Regions from separate parts of the Paraburkholderia sp. UCT70 genome, predicted to be linked through region 1. Evidence: predicted binding sites of a transcription regulator. Region 1 holds the regulator's gene; each other region holds the start of a gene.

The links. The regulator HrcA, encoded in region 1, represses chaperone genes, less so after heat shock. The targets are predictions, from matches to a motif close to TTAGCACTCNNNNNNNNNGAGTGCTAA.
Region 2: rpoH (RNA polymerase sigma factor RpoH) is a predicted target of HrcA. The motif match lies at 3,838-3,864, and genes of this name have one in related genera.
Region 3: groES (co-chaperone GroES) is a predicted target of HrcA. The motif match lies at 2,070-2,096, and genes of this name have one in related genera.

The regions. Positions count from the first base shown of each region.
Region 1 is NZ_JBNPVZ010000004.1:3,768,397-3,774,404, reverse strand. It holds gene hemH (ferrochelatase) at 1-651, opposite strand, end outside; gene hrcA (heat-inducible transcriptional repressor HrcA) at 833-1,852, opposite strand; gene OKW41_RS43095 (NAD kinase) at 2,063-2,965, shown strand; gene recN (DNA repair protein RecN) at 3,032-4,699, shown strand; gene glnE (bifunctional [glutamate--ammonia ligase]-adenylyl-L-tyrosine phosphorylase/[glutamate--ammonia-ligase] adenylyltransferase) at 4,805-6,008, opposite strand, start outside.
Region 2 is NZ_JBNPVZ010000004.1:3,585,799-3,591,806, reverse strand. It holds gene ybiB (DNA-binding protein YbiB) at 27-998, shown strand; partial or broken gene OKW41_RS42315 (2-isopropylmalate synthase) at 1,380-2,366, shown strand; gene OKW41_RS42310 (nuclear transport factor 2 family protein) at 2,564-2,947, opposite strand; gene OKW41_RS42305 (acyloxyacyl hydrolase) at 2,989-3,570, opposite strand; gene rpoH (RNA polymerase sigma factor RpoH) at 3,926-4,861, shown strand; gene cydP (cytochrome oxidase putative small subunit CydP) at 5,270-5,530, shown strand; gene OKW41_RS42290 (cytochrome ubiquinol oxidase subunit I) at 5,520-6,008, shown strand, end outside.
Region 3 is NZ_JBNPVZ010000004.1:3,900,951-3,906,958, reverse strand. It holds gene groL (chaperonin GroEL) at 13-1,653, opposite strand; gene groES (co-chaperone GroES) at 1,707-1,997, opposite strand; partial or broken gene OKW41_RS43720 (RNA polymerase sigma factor) at 2,682-3,244, shown strand; gene OKW41_RS43715 (hypothetical protein) at 3,257-3,571, shown strand; gene OKW41_RS43710 (4Fe-4S binding protein) at 3,678-3,851, shown strand; gene OKW41_RS43705 (response regulator) at 3,995-4,741, opposite strand; gene OKW41_RS43700 (hypothetical protein) at 4,830-5,009, opposite strand; gene OKW41_RS43695 (response regulator) at 5,459-6,008, shown strand, end outside.

The sequences.
Region 1 (6,008 bases):
GGGCACGCCGTGGAAACTGAGCACGAGCTTGTCGCCCGCCGCGAAATTGGGGCGGCCGTGCAGATGCCAGTAGTGGTGCACCTGTGCGGCGAGCGCCGCGATGTACGCCGGGTGATCGGCGTACTGGCGCACGGTGCGGACTTCCGGCTGGTTGCGCATGCGCTCGAGCGCGGAAAAGGCTTCGTCGAACGCGGTCGCGGTGGTCGACGCCGAATACTGCGGATACATCGGCATCAGCAACACGCGCTCGGCGCCCGCGAGCTTCAGCTGGTTCAGCATTGCCGGAATGCCGGGCGTGCCGTAGCGCATCGCGTAGTCGACCAGCACCGTGTAGTCGTTCAGTTGCAGCAGATGGCGCAGGCCCTCGACCTGCTTTTCGGTGTGGACGCGCAGCGGTGAGCCCTCGGGCATCCACACCGCCGCATACTTCTTCGCAGAGCTGCGGCCGCGAAACGGCAGAATCAGCAGACGCAGAACGAGCTGCCACAGCAGCGCCGGAATTTCGACCACGCGAGGATCGGACAGGAACTGCGCGAGGTAGCGGCGCACCGCGCGCGGCGTCGGCGCGTCGGGCGTGCCGAGATTGATCAGCAACACGGCGACGCGATGCGACGTGGCGTTCTGTGAAGGCCGCTCGAGGTCGAAGCGCATAGGTAGCAGAAATCACCGCATCATGCGGCGAGTCGATTCAATGGAGATTCATTATAGCGGCGCGGGTTCTGCCCGGCGCCGCCAGAGACCCCTGGCCATTCGGACGATTGGCAGACGCCGCGCGTTCGCGCATCATGGTCGCCACGGACTGCGATGACGCCAGTTCCGCGGAGCCCGAGGACTACTGCTGGCTGAGCGTCATGGACAACAGCCGAGCGGTTATGTCCACGATCGGAATCACGCGGTTGTAGGCCATGCGGGTCGGTCCGATCACCCCGAGCGTGCCGACGATCTTGCCGTTCACCTCGTACGGCGCGGTGACGACGCTCATTTCCTCGATCGGTACCAGATTCGATTCGCCGCCAATGAATATTTGCACGCCCGCCGCGTGACTCGACACGTCGAGCAACTGAAGGAGGCTGGTCTTCTGGTCGAACACATCGAACAGCTTGCGCAGGCGCGCCATGTCCGACGAAAGATCGGCGACTTCGAGCAGATTGCGCTCGCCCGAGATCAACACGGTCTCGCCGGTGTCGGATTCGTCGGTGCTCGCGGTGACGGCCGCGTGCATCAGCGAGGTCATGTCGCCACGCAGCTCGTCGATTTCCTCGCGCAGGCGGCGGCGCACCTCGTCGAACGAGAGGCCCGCGAAGTGCGCATTGATGTAATTGGAGGCTTCCACCAGCTGCGAAGGCGAAAAGTCGCGCTGGGTGGCGAGGATGCGGTTTTGCACGTCGCCTTCGGGCGTCACGATGATCAGCAGAATGCGCTGGTCGGACAGGCGCATGAATTCGATCTGCTTGAACACGTGGCTGCGACGCGGCGTGAGCACGACGCCGGCGAACTGCGACAGATTTGACAGCACGCTCGCCGCCGCGGCGACGATCTTCTGCGGCTCGCCCACCTGCAGCGTGGTCTTGACGGTGCGCGTCACCGCCTCCTCGTCGGCGGCGGATTCGACGGTCAGCATCGTGTCGACGAACAGGCGGTAGCCTCGTGGCGTCGGAATGCGCCCTGCCGACGTATGCGGACTGATCACGAGCCCCAGATCCTCGAGGTCCGACATCACGTTGCGGATCGTGGCCGGACTCAGTTCGAGGCCCGAATAACGTGACAGCGTGCGCGAGCCGACCGGCTGACCTTCGGCGATGTAGCGCTCAATCAGCGTTTTGAGGAGGGTTTGTGCGCGAGGATCTAGCATGAAGAAAAATTTTAGCTCAATGGCATCGCAGCCGGGAGCGCCCGCGGCGCCCGCTCCCGGCGAATGCGCCGCCGTCGGCGGGCTCGCATGTCATCGGGTCTTCACCATTCTAACGATAATCGCGACATACGCAGACGCCCTGCGTGCGCCGCCCCACAACCGGGTTGGTCTGCGGTTCTTTTCAGGCCCTACCTATGGTGTAATGCCGGCATGCAAGTGACCAGCCAGTTCAAGACCGTCGCGCTCGTCGGGCGCAGCAATACGCCAGGCATCGGCGAGCCGCTGACCGCGCTCGCCGCGTGCATCGCGAGGCTCGGCCTCGAAGTCGTGTTCGAAGCCGACACCGCCGCCGAAATCGGCGTGACCGACTATCCGGCACTGCGTCTCGCCGAGATCGGCGCGCGCGCCGACGTCGCCGTGGTGCTCGGCGGCGACGGCACGATGCTCGGCATCGGCCGTCAGCTCGCGCCGTATCGCACGCCCTTGATCGGCATCAACCACGGGCGGCTCGGCTTCATCACGGACATTCCGATCTCCGACATGCGCGAGATCGTGCCGCAGATGCTGTCCGGCAATTTCGAGCGCGAGGAGCGCGTGCTGCTCGAAGCGCGCATCGTGCGCGACGGCACGCCGATCTACCACGCGCTCGCGTTCAACGACGTGGTGGTCAACCGCAGCGGCTTCTCGGGCATGGCGGAGTTGCGCGTGTCGGTCGACGGCCGCTTCATGTACAACCAGCGCTCGGACGGCCTGATCGTCGCGACGCCGACCGGCTCGACCGCGTACGCGCTGTCCTCGCAGGGGCCGATCCTGCATCCGCAACTACAGGGCATCGTGCTCGTGCCGATCGCGCCGCACGCGCTGTCGAACCGGCCGATCGTGCTGCCGGACGAATCGAAGGTCAGCATCCAGATCGTTTCCGGGCGCGAGGTGAACGTCAACTTCGACATGCAGTCGTTCACGTCGCTGGAGCTCGGCGACACGATCGAGGTGCGCCGTTCGCGCCACACGGTGCCGATGCTGCATCCGGTCGGCTACAGCTACTACGCGACGCTACGCAAGAAGCTGCACTGGCACGAGTACCCGTCGCACGAAGAAGACCCGAGGCCGTAAGCGGCACTTTGATTTCGCACGCCGCCGCGGCCGCCACCCGAATCCCAAGCTCACCCGACGACCTCCATGCTTCGCCACCTCTCGATACGCGACTTCGTCATCGTCGCCGCGCTCGACCTCGAATTCGACAGCGGCTTTACCGTTTTCTCGGGCGAAACTGGCGCCGGCAAATCGATCCTGATCGACGCGCTCGCGCTGGCACTAGGCGCGCGCGCCGAGGCGAGCGTCGTGCGCACCGGCGAGAGCCGCGCCGACATCACCGCGGAGTTCGAGACGCACGCACAGGTCGATCAATGGCTCGACACGCAGGCGCTCGGCGCGGCCGACGACAGCCAGCACGGCGGCACCGTGATGCTGCGGCGGGTGGTCGACGCGAACGGCCGCTCGCGCGCGTTCATCAACGGTACGGCGGCCACGCTCGCGCAGCTGCGCGAGGTCGGCGAGATGCTCGTCGATATTCACGGCCAGCACGCGCACCAGTTGCTGATGCGCCCGGACGCGCAGCGCGAGCTCTTCGACACGCACGCGGGCCTGTCCGACCTGGCCGCCGCCGTCACGCGCGCGTGGCGCACGTGGCGCGACAAGGCGCAGGTCGTCGAGCACGCGCAAACGCGCGATCGCGAGCTGCAACTCGAACGCGAGCGACTCGCATGGCAACTCACCGAACTCGACAAGCTCGCGCCACAGCCGGGCGAATGGGAAGAAGTCAACACCGAGCATAGGCGGCTGTCGCATTCCGCGAATCTGATCGACGGCGTGCAGGGAGCGCTCGGCGCGCTGTCCGAATCGGACGACGCGATGATCACGCATCTCGGCTCGATCGTGTCGAAGGTGCGCGACCTCGCGGAGATCGACCCCGCGCTGAACGACGTGCTCGCCGCGCTCGAACCGGCCGAAATCCAGTTGCAGGAAGCCGCGTATTCGCTGAGCCACTACGCGCAGAAGCTCGAGCTCGATCCGGAGCGGCTCGCGCAGATCGAAAAGCGCCTCGACGCGCTGCACTCGGCTGCGCGCAAGTTCCGCCTGCAGCCTGAGACGCTGCCGGAAGAACACGCAGAGCGGCGCAAACAATTGGCCGCGCTCGACGCCGCCGCCGACCTCGACGGCCTGCGCGCTGCCGAAGCGCAAGCGAAGGAAGTGTTCGTCGCCGAGGCGAAAAAGCTGTCGAAGGCACGCGCGAAAGCAGGTAAGGCGCTCGGCCAGGCGGTCACGACCGGCATGCAGGAACTGTCGATGAAAGGCGGCAGCTTCGACGTCGCGCTGGTGCCGCTGCCCGAAGGCGGCGCGCACGGGCTCGAGCAGATCGAGTTCCGCGTCGCCGGTCATGCCGGCGTGCCGCTGCGGCCGCTCGCGAAGGTCGCGTCGGGCGGCGAACTCGCGCGTATCAGTCTCGCGCTCGCAGTGATCGCGAGCACGGCCAGCCCGACACCGACGCTGATCTTCGACGAAGTGGATACGGGCATCGGCGGCGGCGTGGCCGAAGTGGTCGGACGGCTATTGCATCAGCTCGGCGAGGCGCGCCAGGTGCTGTGCGTGACCCATCTGCCGCAGGTCGCCGCGCGCGGCGATCATCATTTCCAGGTCGCAAAGATGAGCAACGGCACCGGCGGCACGCTCAGCAGCGTGAGCTCGCTCGACAAGGCGAGCCGCATCGAGGAAGTCGCGCGCATGCTCGGTGGCCTCGAAATCACGGCGACCACGCGCAAGCACGCGAAGGAAATGCTGGCCGCCTGAAATTGCGCCGCGCATAGGCGGCCGCACACGGCTGAGTCGGCTTGGCCGGGACGTCACACCGATCCCGGCCGCGCATGATGCGCTACGCGAAGTGCGTGAGCGCCCTTACCCAAACACCCTCTTCCACAACGCCAGCACCGCCTCGCGCTCGGCCGCGACCAGCGCCGGATCGACCCGCGCCTTCTCCATCCCATCGAGCCGCAGCGTGTGCTGCAGCTTGCGATAGCGCCGATAGGCGGCGCCGACCGTCTCCGCTTCCGCTTCGCTCATCAGCCCGAAACGCGACACCTCACGCAGCAGCGCGATATTGCCGGTATTGCGGATCAGCTCGGGATCGCGCGCCGCATGCAGCAGCACCCAGTACTGCACGGTGAACTCAATATCGACCATGCCGCCGCGGTCGTGCTTCAGGTCGAACAGCGCCGGCGTATGGTTCGGGTGCCCCGCCTCGACACGCGCACGCATCTCGACGATCTCTTTCGCGAGCGGCGCCGCTTCGCGCGGCGTCGTCAGCACCTGTTCGCGGATCGCCTCGAACTTCGCGCCGATCTCCGGATCGCCCGCGCAGTAGCGCGCACGCGTCAGCGCCTGATGCTCCCACACCCACGCGGTGTTCGCCGCGTCGCCCTCGCGCAGCTGGTAGCGGCGGAACGCATCGAGGTCGGTGACGAGCAGGCCCGACTCGCCGTTGGGTCGCAGCCGCAGGTCGATGTCGAACAATGTGCCGGCGCCGGTCGCGGTGGTCAGCCATGTGATCAGACGCCGTGTGTAGGTTGCGTAGACGTCGGCGGCGGCATCGCCGGGATCGTCGTACAGGAAGATCACGTCGAGGTCCGACGCGTAGCCGAGCTCCTTGCCGCCGAGCTTGCCGTAGGCGATCACCGCAAAGCGCGGCACGTCGCGATGACGTTTGGCCAACTGCTTCCACACGGCTTCGATCGTCACGTCGAGCACTGCGTCGGCGAGCTCGGACAGCCGGTCGCTGACGTGCTCGACGGACAGCTTGCCGGCAAGATCGATCAGCAGAATGCGGAACACCTCGGCCTGATGCGCGTGACGCAGCAGATCCATCTGCTGCTCGACGCCATCGGCGGCGGCGAGCCGCAAACGCAACGTACGCTTGAATTCAGCCCAGTCGAACGGACTGTTGATCGCCTCGGCGTCGAGCAGCTCGTCGAGCAGCTGCGGATGGCGGATCAGATAGCCGGCCGCCCAGCGCGAGCCGCCCAGCACCGACAGCACCTGGTGCAGCGCCTGCGGATACTCGGTCAGAAGCGCCAGATACGCGCCGCGCCGGCTCACCGCTTCG
Region 2 (6,008 bases), 180 kb from region 1:
GGCACGCCACCCGCCTCTTGCGCACGATGACCGACTCCACCGATACCACTTCTCCCTTCCCCTGGGCCCGATTCATCAAGGAAATCGGCCGCGGCCCGAATGGCGCCCGCGCGCTGACCGCCGACGACACGCGCTCGCTCTACACCGCGATGCTCGACGGCCGCGTCGACGATCTCGAACTCGGCGCGGTGCTGCTCGCGTATCGCGTGAAAGGCGAAACCGCCGACGAACTCGCCGCGATGCTGGCCGCCGCGCATACGTCGTTCGAGCCGGTGCGGCTGCCGCACGGCGCGTTTCGGCCGGTGTCGATTCCGTCGTACAACGGCGCGCGCAAGCAGCCGAACCTCGTGCCGCTGCTCGCGCTGCTGCTCGCCCGCGAAGGCGTGCCGGTGCTGGTACACGGCGTCACCGAGGATCTGGGTCGGGTGACGAGCGCGGAAATCTTCACACATCTGCGCATCGCCCATGCGCAGTCGCACGCGCAGATCGAAGCTGGACTTGCGGAGCGCCGCGTGGCGTTCGCCTCGATCGACGTACTGGCTCCCAAGCTCGCGCGCCTGCTCGCGCTGCGCCGGCGCATGGGCGTGCGCAATTCGACGCATACGCTTGTGAAGCTGCTGCAGCCGTTCGCGCCCGCGGGATTGCGGCTCGTGAACTACACGCATCCGCCGTATCGCGACAGTCTCACTCAGCTGTTCGTCACGCATCCCGATGCGGCCGTCGGCGGTGCGCTACTCGCGCGCGGCACCGAAGGCGAGGCGGTCGCCGATACTCGCCGCCAGGTGCAGGTCGACTGGCTGCATGACGGCATCTGCGAGACGCGGCTGCCGCACGAGCGCTCGTCGCCCGATGCGCCCGAAGTCGAGCTGCCCGAAGCGCGCGACGCGGCGACCACGGCCGCCTGGATCGACGCCGTGCTGCGCGGCGAAGCGCCGGTGCCTGGCGCGCTCGAGCGGCAGGTCGAGCTGATCGTCGATATCGCGAAGACGGCGGCCTGACGGCCGCGGGTTGACAGGCCAACGCACGCCGTCATACATTTGGCCTCATGCGTTCCCTTCCGAACACCCTCCGAATTATCTCCGGCCGCCTGGCGCGGCCCCTATCGCTACGCCTGGCGTAAGTCTCGCGTAGCGCCGCGCGCTGGCAGCTCCGGTTGCCGTCGGCGGTCCTCCCCGTAGTTCCCGCAGTTTCGCTTCGCCCCCGTCGTAGTTCTCCACAACCTGTCGTCGTTTGCATTCGTCCGTTTACCGCGCGGACGATGCGAGAGGATCAAATGTACGTTGCATGGGCAGCATCCGCAGCGTGCATGCGTGAACAGTCGGCCAACCGCTCGACGTCCCCACCCTCCGCCGACGACACCACGAATGAGGCACCTCACCGTGTTGCGCAATCCCGCTGAAAAGTACCGCCCTTTTCCCGCCGTCCGGCTGACCGGCCGCAAATGGCCGAGTCGCACGGTCGACGCCGCACCCGTCTGGATGAGCACGGACCTGCGCGACGGCAATCAGGCGCTGATCGAACCGATGAACGCTGCGCAGAAGCTCGAATACTTCGAGATGCTGGTCGCGATCGGTTTCAAGGAAATCGAAGTGGGCTTTCCGTCGGCGTCGCACACCGATTTCGACTTCGTGCGCAAGCTGATCGACGAGCGACGCATTCCCGACGACGTCACGATCGAAGTCTTCGTGCCGTCGCGCGCGGAGCTGATCGCACGCACGTTCGACGCGCTCGAAGGCGCGCCGCGCGCGATTGTGCATCTGTACAACGCGATCTGCCCGTCGTTCCGGCGCATCGTGTTTCAGCAGCCGAAGGATGAGATCAAGGCGCTTGCCGTCGAAGGCACGGGCCTCATCAAGGAACACGCGCAGGCGCGGCCGGGCACGCGCTGGACCTTCCAGTACTCGCCCGAGACCTTCAACACGACCGAGCTGCCGTTCGCGCGCGAGGTGTGCGACGCGCTCGCGCAAACGTGGCGGCCTACGCGCGATCACAAGATGATCGTCAACCTGCCGGCAAGCGTCGAAGCGGCCACGCCGAACGTGTTCGCCGACCAGATCGAATGGATGCATCGCAACCTCGGTTACCGCGACAGCATCGTGCTGTCGGTGCATCCGCACAACGATCGCGGCACCGCCGTGGCCGCGGCGCAGCTCGCGCTGCTGGCGGGCGCGGATCGCATCGAAGGCTGTCTGTTCGGCAATGGCGAGCGCACCGGCAACGTCGATCTCGTCACAGTCGCGATGAATCTCGACGCAATGGGTATCGACAGCGGTCTGGATTTCTCGGATCTCGCGACGATCAGGCGCGTGGCGGAACGCTGCACGCGGCTTCCGGTTGCGGCGCGGCATCCGTATGCGGGAGAGGTAGCGATGCGCGGCACGCGCGAGGCGCGCGACGCGGATGCCGATGTAGACGAGCACGGCGCGAACAGCCGCGACAAAGCTGGCGAATGCGCGACCGCGTGAATTCGCGTTGGGCCTCGAGCCTGCTGCAGCGGAGTGCACACCCGCATTCCGCTGCCGCTGGAGACGCGCTCACGAGGCGCGCCCGCCCGATGAGAATCTCACTCGAGCGCGCAACGGGTCGCCTGCCACGCGATCAGTCGCCACTGCCCGTCTTCGTGCGTGTGAATCGCGGTATAGGCAATCGGAAACAGGAGCGCGCCGTTGTTCGCCTCAATCTCGATCAGCGCGCGGCCCGTGACGACGTAGGTCTCGCGCCCGGCCGGCAAGACATCCTGCGACTGCACCTCGATTTGCCGATAACGACGGCGCCCCGCGGTGATCCCGTCGATGAACTGCCGCTTCGTCTCGCGCTTGCCATTCGTATGGACGTAGCTCACGTTGTCCGCGAGCAGCGTGTCGAGCGACTGCCCATCGCCATCGACCATCGCGCGAAAACGCTCTCGCTCGAGCCCGCGGATCGCTTCGATCATCTTTGCCGCCATTGCAGAGCCCCTCGAACACCGCGAGCCGCAGGCGGCCACGGTCAGAAGTGATATTGCAAATATAGCTGGCTGAAATTTATACCAGGATTCGGCTCTTTGATACCGCCATTGGAGACATGCTGGAAGCGGTAGCCGGCGACATACTGCTCACGAGCGCCGAACTGCAACCCGACGCCCGCCATCTCGGCGAACTGGAACGAGGTGCCCAGCGTGAAGTCCGAAGAAATGCGCGGGCTGGTCAGCAGCCGGACGCCGGCACCCACCTCGATGAATGGCCGCACCGAACCCGACGACCTGATGAAGCGGATCACCGGCGTCACGCCGATCTCGCCGATGTTGTCGTGAACGTTTCCCTCATTGATGTGCCACCACGCGACATGCGCCTCGCCGAGCAGCGCGAAATGCCAGTCGCCGATCTGCCACCAGATCAGGTTTGGATCCCAGACCACGCCGAGATCGAGCGTCCTGACGTGATGGTCGCCGACGCCGGCGGCCACCTGCACGCCGAACTGCTCAGCTTGGGACGGGCCCGCTGCACCCAACAGCAGAACGAGCAGAACGGCAAACGTGCCTTTTAGAGTAAGTAGAGTAAGCCCACGCACCACAAGATTCTGCCTGTTCATCCGTCCCCCATACTGCCGAGTATTAAGCGAGCGCCCCCTTTATTCCAGGCACGAATTCAGGAGCAGGTATTTCCCAGATAATGCCCATAAGCAGCAATTATTCTCTTTAAAACAGGGGACATGTCAGTCAAACATGAGCGTGCAAGTGCTCCGGGCGGTACTTTGTACGGGTCCAACGCGCAAGGCAAATAGAGCGTATGATGGCTATTAGAAGTCAAAACTCAATAGGATTTTCGGGAACTCGGATGCCCCTGCGACCTCTAAGTATTAGCACTCGGCAGATCTGAGTGCTAACATCCATCGCTGGAGTCGTTTACTGAGTACGCTATTGTCTGATTCCAAAGGAGCTTCACACGTGAGCCATGCAATGACCCTTCCGAGTACTTTGAGCCCGTCGTCGGCTAAGGCCGCTCCGGCAGGTGCACTGGCGCTCTCGCATTCCTCGCTGCTGTCCGGTCACCTGGGCAACATCGACGCCTACATCCAGGCGGTCAACCGGATTCCGATGCTGACGCCGGCGGAGGAACGCCAGTTCGCCACCGAATTGCGCGAACACGACAATCTGGAGGCTGCGCGCCGCCTGGTGCTGTCGCACCTGCGACTCGTCGTGTCCATCGCGCGTAACTACCTCGGTTACGGGTTGCCCCACGCCGACCTGATCCAGGAAGGCAACATCGGCCTGATGAAAGCGGTCAAGCGCTTCGATCCCGAGCAAAACGTGCGCCTCGTGTCATACGCGATGCACTGGATCAAGGCCGAGATCCACGAGTACATCCTGCGCAACTGGCGCATGGTGAAGGTCGCCACCACCAAGGCGCAGCGTAAGCTGTTCTTCAACCTGCGCAGCCACAAGCAGGGGCTTGGCGCGTTCACGCCGGACGAGATCGACGGTCTCGCGAAGGAGCTGAACGTGAAGCGCGAAGAGGTCGCGGAGATGGAGACGCGTCTGTCGGGCGGCGATATCGCGCTCGAAGGTCAGGTCGAAGACGGCGAGGAGTCGTACGCGCCAATCGCCTATCTGGCCGACTCGCATAGTGAGCCGACTGCCGCGCTGGCTTCGCGTCAGCGCGACCGGCTGCAAAGCGACGGCATCGCAAGCGCGCTCGACGCGCTCGATCCGCGCAGCCGCCGCATCATCGAAGCGCGCTGGCTGAAGGTGGCCGACGACGGCTCGGGCGGCTCCACGTTGCACGAGCTGGCCGACGAGTTCGGTGTGTCGGCCGAACGTATCCGCCAGATCGAAGCCAGCGCGATGAAGAAAATGCGCGGCGCGCTGACCGAATACGCGTAAAGCGTCGAAGCCATGCGCGCGTCAATTGTGTCCCGCCCATGACATAGGTAGAAACGACACGCGTTAATCGGTCGCGCCATTTAGCGACCATCGCGCTCAAGCCCCGCCCTCGCAAGACGGCGGGGCTTTTTCATTCTTTTCGCCCTTTCTTGCGTCCCCGCGGCCGCGCTTCGCGTCGGCCTACCCGCAAGCCGGCCTGTCGAGGCCGGTAAGCCTTTCTTGACGTATCGCAAGTCCGGTAGCAATACTGCACAGACGCGGCAAGTTTCGCGACGTGTTGCCGCATGGCTAAACCTGAGCGCGCGAGGTTCACCTCCTACAATCGGCATGCATTCGCCAGACTGCCTGACGGCCAGGGCGGTCTGGATCCAGCCGGACTCACCGGCGTGAAGTCGTCTTCGACCGATCATGACCATAGCCCTCAATCGCAGCAGCACTGTCCGGTCGCGCTTGCGCGGCCGGTTCACCAGGTGGGTGCGCGGTCCAACGCTGGCGCGCGATATCGCCATCATCCTCGCCATCAAGTTCGTCCTACTGATGGCGCTCAAGTACACATTCTTCAATCATCCACAGGCGCAGCACATGATGCTGCCGCCTGAGCAGGTCGCGCAGGCGCTGCTGTCGGTGCCCGCCCCGCATCCGTCTCGAGGTGATCAACATGCCCGTTAGCGAAGTCGTAGAACTGTCGCGGTTCCAGTTCGCCATCACGGCGCTTTATCACTTTCTGTTCGTGCCGCTCACGCTCGGTCTCGCCTGGTTGCTCGTCATCATGGAATCGGTCTACGTGATGACCGGCAAGCAGATCTACAAGGACATGACGCAGTTCTGGGGCAAGCTGTTCGGCATCAACTTTGCAATGGGCGTCGCGACCGGCCTCACGCTCGAGTTTCAGTTCGGCACCAACTGGGCTTATTACTCGCATTACGTCGGCGACATTTTCGGCGTGCCGCTCGCCGTCGAAGGGCTGATGGCGTTCTTCCTCGAATCGACGTTCGTCGGTCTGTTCTTTTTCGGCTGGAACAGATTGTCAAAAATCCAGCATCTGATCGTCACGTTCTGTGTCGCGCTCGGTTCGAACCTGTCGGCGCTGTGGATTCTGATTGCCAACGGCTGGATGAACAATCCGGTCGGCGCGAAGTTCAACTAT
Region 3 (6,008 bases), 130 kb from region 1:
ACCCGAGCGGAATTACATGTCCATGCCCATGCCGCCCATGCCGCCGGGCATGCCGCCAGGCATCGGAGCATCTTCCTTCGGCAGTTCGCAGACAGCTGCGTCGGTCGTCAGCAGCAGGCCAGCAACCGAAGCTGCGTTTTGCAGCGCCGTGCGCGTCACCTTCGTCGGGTCCACGACACCTGCGTCGACCAGGTCGACGTACTCGCCGGTCGCTGCGTTGTAGCCGTAGTTGCCCTTGCCAGCAGCAACCGCTGCCACGACGACGCTCGCTTCTTCGCCACCGTTGGCGACGATCTGGCGCAGCGGCTCTTCCATGGCGCGCAGAACGATCTTGATACCTGCGTCCTGATCGGCGTTAGCGCCCTTCAGGCCAGCGATTGCCGTACGTGCACGGATCAGCGCGACGCCGCCGCCAGCCACGATGCCTTCTTCCACAGCTGCGCGCGTTGCGTGCAGTGCGTCTTCGACACGTGCCTTCTTTTCCTTCATTTCGACTTCGGTCGCAGCACCGACCTTGATCACCGCAACACCGCCTGCCAGCTTGGCAACGCGTTCTTGCAGCTTTTCACGGTCGTAGTCCGAGGTCGCTTCTTCGATCTGCGTGCGCACTTGCTTGACGCGAGCTTCGATGTTCGCTGCTTCGCCAGCGCCGTCGATGATCGTGGTGTTTTCCTTGCCCACTTCGATGCGCTTCGCCTGGCCCAGTTCAGCCAGCGTTGCCTTCTCGAGCGTGAGGCCGGTTTCTTCAGCGATGACCTGACCGCCGGTCAGGATCGCGATGTCTTCCAGCATCGCCTTACGACGATCGCCGAAGCCAGGAGCCTTGACGGCAACGGTCTTCAGGATGCCGCGGATGTTGTTGACGACCAGCGTTGCGAGCGCTTCGCCTTCGACGTCTTCAGCGATGATCAGCAGCGGACGGCCAGCCTTCGCGACTTGCTCGAGCACCGGCAGCAGATCACGGATGTTCGACACCTTCTTGTCGTGCAGCAGCACGAACGGGTTCTCGAGCACGGCGACTTGCTTGTCCGGGTTGTTGATGAAATACGGCGACAGGTAGCCGCGGTCGAATTGCATACCTTCGACGACGTCCAGCTCGTCTTGCAGCGACTTGCCGTCTTCGACGGTGATCACGCCTTCCTTGCCGACCTTGTCCATTGCTTCAGCGATGCGCTCGCCGATCGACGAATCGCTGTTCGCCGAGATCGCGCCAACCTGGGCGATTTCCTTGTTGGTCGTGCACGGCTTGCTGATCTTGCGCAGTTCTTCGATTGCAGCTGCAACAGCCTTGTCGATACCGCGCTTCAGGTCCATCGGGTTCATGCCCGATGCGACGTACTTCATGCCTTCGCGGACGATCGATTGCGCGAGAACCGTAGCGGTCGTCGTGCCGTCGCCTGCGTTGTCGCTGGTCTTGGAAGCGACTTCCTTGACCATTTGCGCGCCCATGTTCTGGAGCTTGTCTTTCAGTTCGATCTCTTTCGCGACCGACACACCGTCCTTGGTGACCGTCGGGCCGCCGAAGCTGCGCTCGAGAACCACGTTGCGGCCCTTCGGACCCAGCGTGACCTTCACGGCGTTGGCGAGAATATTCACGCCTTCGACCATCTTGGCACGGGCGGAATCACCGAATACGACGTCTTTAGCTGCCATCTTCTAACTCCTTGAATACTTTGGATATAACCGGTGAAGTAGCGACCTTGCGCTTACTTCTGCACCACGGCCATGATGTCTTCTTCGCGCATCACGAGCAGTTCGTTGCCGTCGACCTTGACGGTCTGGCCTGCGTACTTGCCGAACAGGACGCGGTCGCCTACCTTCACGTCGAGCGCAATGGCTGCGCCCTTGTCGTCGCGCTTGCCCGGGCCGACTGCGAGGATTTCACCTTGATCCGGCTTTTCCGCTGCGGTTTCGGGGATCACGATGCCCGACGCGGTCTTGGTTTCCTGATCCAGACGCTTGACGATCACGCGATCATGCAAAGGACGAAGGTTCATACATACTCCTCTCTGATTGAGACTGAAGAACGCTGAAAAAAACCCGGCTGGCCGAGCCAACCGGAGATGTTGTTAGCACTCTCGTGCAGCGAGTGCTAATTATATGGACGGGCAGTGACAAATTCAAGAAGGGGGAACGCGGTCGAAGTTCACTGATGTCGAGATTCATTCAACTTGGAACTTTGTTCACTAAGTTGGAACTCCCGAGCACGCAAAAAAAACCGGCGCATCGCACCGTTTTCCCCAACAAAAACAGTCATCTACCCAATCCCCACCTAGCAAACCAACTGCGCTACCTCATACGCTGGAGACACCTGCGACGCAGATTTCAACGCGGCGCGGCGCCTGCCGCGCGTCGTCGCCCAGGGAAATCCCCGAACTGAGGAACGGGATAGCCCCGCCGACCATTCCACGGGCCTCCAGCGTGGCGCTCAAGGGGATCCGCTCGCTCACTGGAAGCACAGCACAGAGAAGATCTGTCTCGACCAAGCGTGCCTGGCGTGTCACAGGTCGACCCCGCTCCGGATGGAGTACGGCCGACCGCCTCGGGCAGCAGTCGGCCATAAAGCGTCGTTCGCCTTCGCCGACGAGCGGACGTTCATCCGTGCCTTGCTCACGGCTGGCGACGACACAGGTTTTTTCTGTCGATCACAATATCCGTGGTTGTGAATCGTCTTCAGCCGTATGGAACCGCCACCCACCACGAGTCCAATGAACGAACGCGATACCGCCATCACTGCAACCGTCTTGCGTGAGCGTATGAGACTCGGGAATTTCATCCGGCGTCGCGTACTTGATCCGAGTGAGGCGGAGGACATCTTGCAGGATGTGCTTTACGAGTTCGTCCGAGCCTATTGAACAGGTTAGCGCGTGGTTGTTTCGCGTGGCGCGAAACCGCATCATCGACCGCTTTCGCAAGAAGAAGGAGCAACCGCTAGTCGAAACGGTCGACGAGACCGACGACTCCGGCGACGAGTATCGGCTCGATCTCCTGCTGCCTGCAAACGATGCCGGACTGGAATCCGCTTATGCAAGGTCGGTGTTATTGGAGGAATTGCAACGCGCGCTTGACGGATTGCCAAAAATCAGCGTGAGATTTTCATCGCTCACGAACTCGAGGGGCGCAGCTTTAAAGATTTGTCGTCCGAGAGCGGGTGAGCGTGAATACGCTGCTGGCGCGCAAGCGTTATGCGGTGCTACATCTGCGAACCCGCTTGCGAGCCGTGTATGACGAACTGGATATTTGAAGGTGAGAGCAAATGGGTTTCGCATTTAAATTCTTCAGGAAAGCGTTGTTGGTTCTTTTGGGCATTACGGTGCTGGGATGGATGGTGATGGCATTGTGGAATTGGGTTATCCCGGCACTGTTCGTTGGCGGCCGCCCGATTGACTACACGCACGCCATGGGTCTGTTGATCCTGAGTCGTATCCTGTTTGGTGGATTTCGAGGTCATGGCGGTTGGGGCGGACGCCGGCATTGGCGTTGGTGGGAACAGATGACACCTGAAGAGCGTGAAAAATTTCAGAAAGGCATGTTTTCCGTTCGCGACAAGCACCCAGGAGACTGCACATGAGCGACGCGTCGAAATCCACTTGCAAGAAAGCCCCAGGTGTCATTGCCCCCGTGGTCAATTTAAAACGGTGCGAGGGTAAAGCCGATTGTGCCGTCGTGTGCCCTGAATCCGTTTTCGAAGTCCGCCGGATCGATACAGCAGACTATCAGCGGCTAGGGACACTGCAGAAACTCAAGCTGCGCGTGCATGGAATGAACTTTACGCCGATGCGTGCCGGGCGTGTGGCTTATGCGTGACGGCATGTCCCGAACGCGCCATCACATTGGCCAGGCTCGAATGACCCAGGTTCAGTTCATATTGAGTTGCGGGAGTTCCAGCGCAAGAGACCCGATGAACGCTGTGACCGAGGCCTTGCTCGCGGTGTATAAGGAAAGCAGAGGAAGCGGCTTGAATGTCACACTCGAGCGTCCAACAGGTAACGCTTTAGTTTGGGGTTGCAACGAGCATGTAGCCGAGGCCCCACACTGTGCGGATATGTCGCGGCGAGGTTGCCTCTGTCTCAATCACCTGTCGTAAGCGAAGAACTTGCACGTCAACGCTGCGGGCGCTCGCCTCATATTGCGACCCGCGCGCGCGCTCGATCAGATTTGCGCGGCTCACAGGACGGTTTGGCGTCTCCGCAAGCGCACACAGGAGACGCATTTCAGCTGCGCCGAGTTCGACGATGCCTGCTTCGTCCGACATCAATTCTCTGCGCCGAACGTCCAGCCTGAAGGCGCCGAACCGCAAGCATTGCGACTCGCCTGCGAGCAGCATCTCGCCCCGCACGTTTTGCAGGCGCACCTGAAACTGCTGCCGACGTAACATCGCCCGAACCCGCGCTATCAGCTCGCTCGGCAGAAACGGTTTCGCGAGATAGTCGTCGGCGCCGATCTCCAAACCTACGACCTTGTCCGCGGGATCGCCACGCGCTGTTAGCATGAGGATGGGGATTGTCTCTCTCCGCGCGCGCAACCGACGGCAGATGGACAGGCCGTCTTCGCCTGGCATCATGATATCGAGAATCAACAGGTCGAACGGGTAGCGCTCGATCAAGACGTCCAACTCAATGCCTGTCTTCACCGCGCGCACCGAGAAACCTTGTGCCGTCAGAAACCGTTGCAGCATATTGCGGATTTCAACATCATCGTCAAGCACGACGATGCGACCGGTTGGCAGATCATCTGACATATGATTAAGCAGACACCTCTAATAAAGCCTGTCTTTTAGTTCCTGTTTCCGATGCTACGCGCCGAACCGCTTAGCTTTGCTGCAGCCGTCACGTGCCTCGGTGGTCGGCGACAATCGCGTCGAAGCGAGCTGCGCCCGGCGGCTTGCCCGCCTGGTTGCGCCTGCGCTGCTTACCAATCCGCTTGATGTCTGCGGCGATACGTTTCACCTCCGACAGTGCCAGTGCGGCACGCAGTTCCGTAGCGATGTCCAATACCTTCTTTATCAAGAAAACCGACCTGCAACTCGCTCACGCCTAACGCCTTCGCGTGCATCTGCATGCCACAAGAAGTTCCGTATGGTTCGACGAACGGAATATACAAGGATCTCCGCACTGGATGTGTTGGAAAGGTATGTCAAAAGATGTCATCGGATTGTGCTTGTCACAGCACCGACTGGCAAAAGTCGACGACCGTCCGGCGCCACTGTCGATCGTGGTCAGCCAGGAAACACGTGCACCCGTGCGTTTGCGGACAGAAAAAAATAGGCGCGGCACCGCTCTGGGGAGCGGAACCAGCCCCTCGATGACATTTCCTGACATCATTTGCTAACACCTGACGTTATGAAATTCGCCTACATTTCTTTGATCGATCGTCTGCTGCAACTTCTACGGTGTGCTCACATTGCTGTTAGTCGCGGCCCCGGTCATCACTCGTTTGTGAGCGTTATTTTCTTCCTATGTCTGCTCAGATTCTTCTAATCGACGACGACGCCGAATTGTGCGATGCGACTCACCGCTACCTGGTAAGGTGGGGTTTCGACGTGTCAGTGCTACATGACGCGCGTTCGCTCGAACACCGGCTCAAACACGAACGCCCGGACCTGATAGTGCTCGATCTTATGATGCCGGGCGTCGACGGCTTGACGGCACTACGTAGGTTGCGCGCATCAGGCGACGACATTCCAGTCTTGATGCTCACCGCCCGCGCTAACGAAGAGGACCGCATCGCTGGCCTTGAATTGGGTGCCGATGACTATCTCCGCAAACCGTTTAACCCGCGTGAGCTGGTAGCACGGATTCAGTCAGTGCTGCGGCGCCAGCGCGCCGTACCCGATGCGGGCGTTCCCCAACGACGGCAACCTTACACATTCGGCGCGTTCACGCTGGACTTTCAGTCGCGCACTCTGAATACGGGAGAGACGTCTCTTACCTTATCTGCCAGCGAGTTTGCGCTGCTGCAGATTTTCGTTAATTCTCCCATGTGCACACTCACCCGCCGGCGTCTGC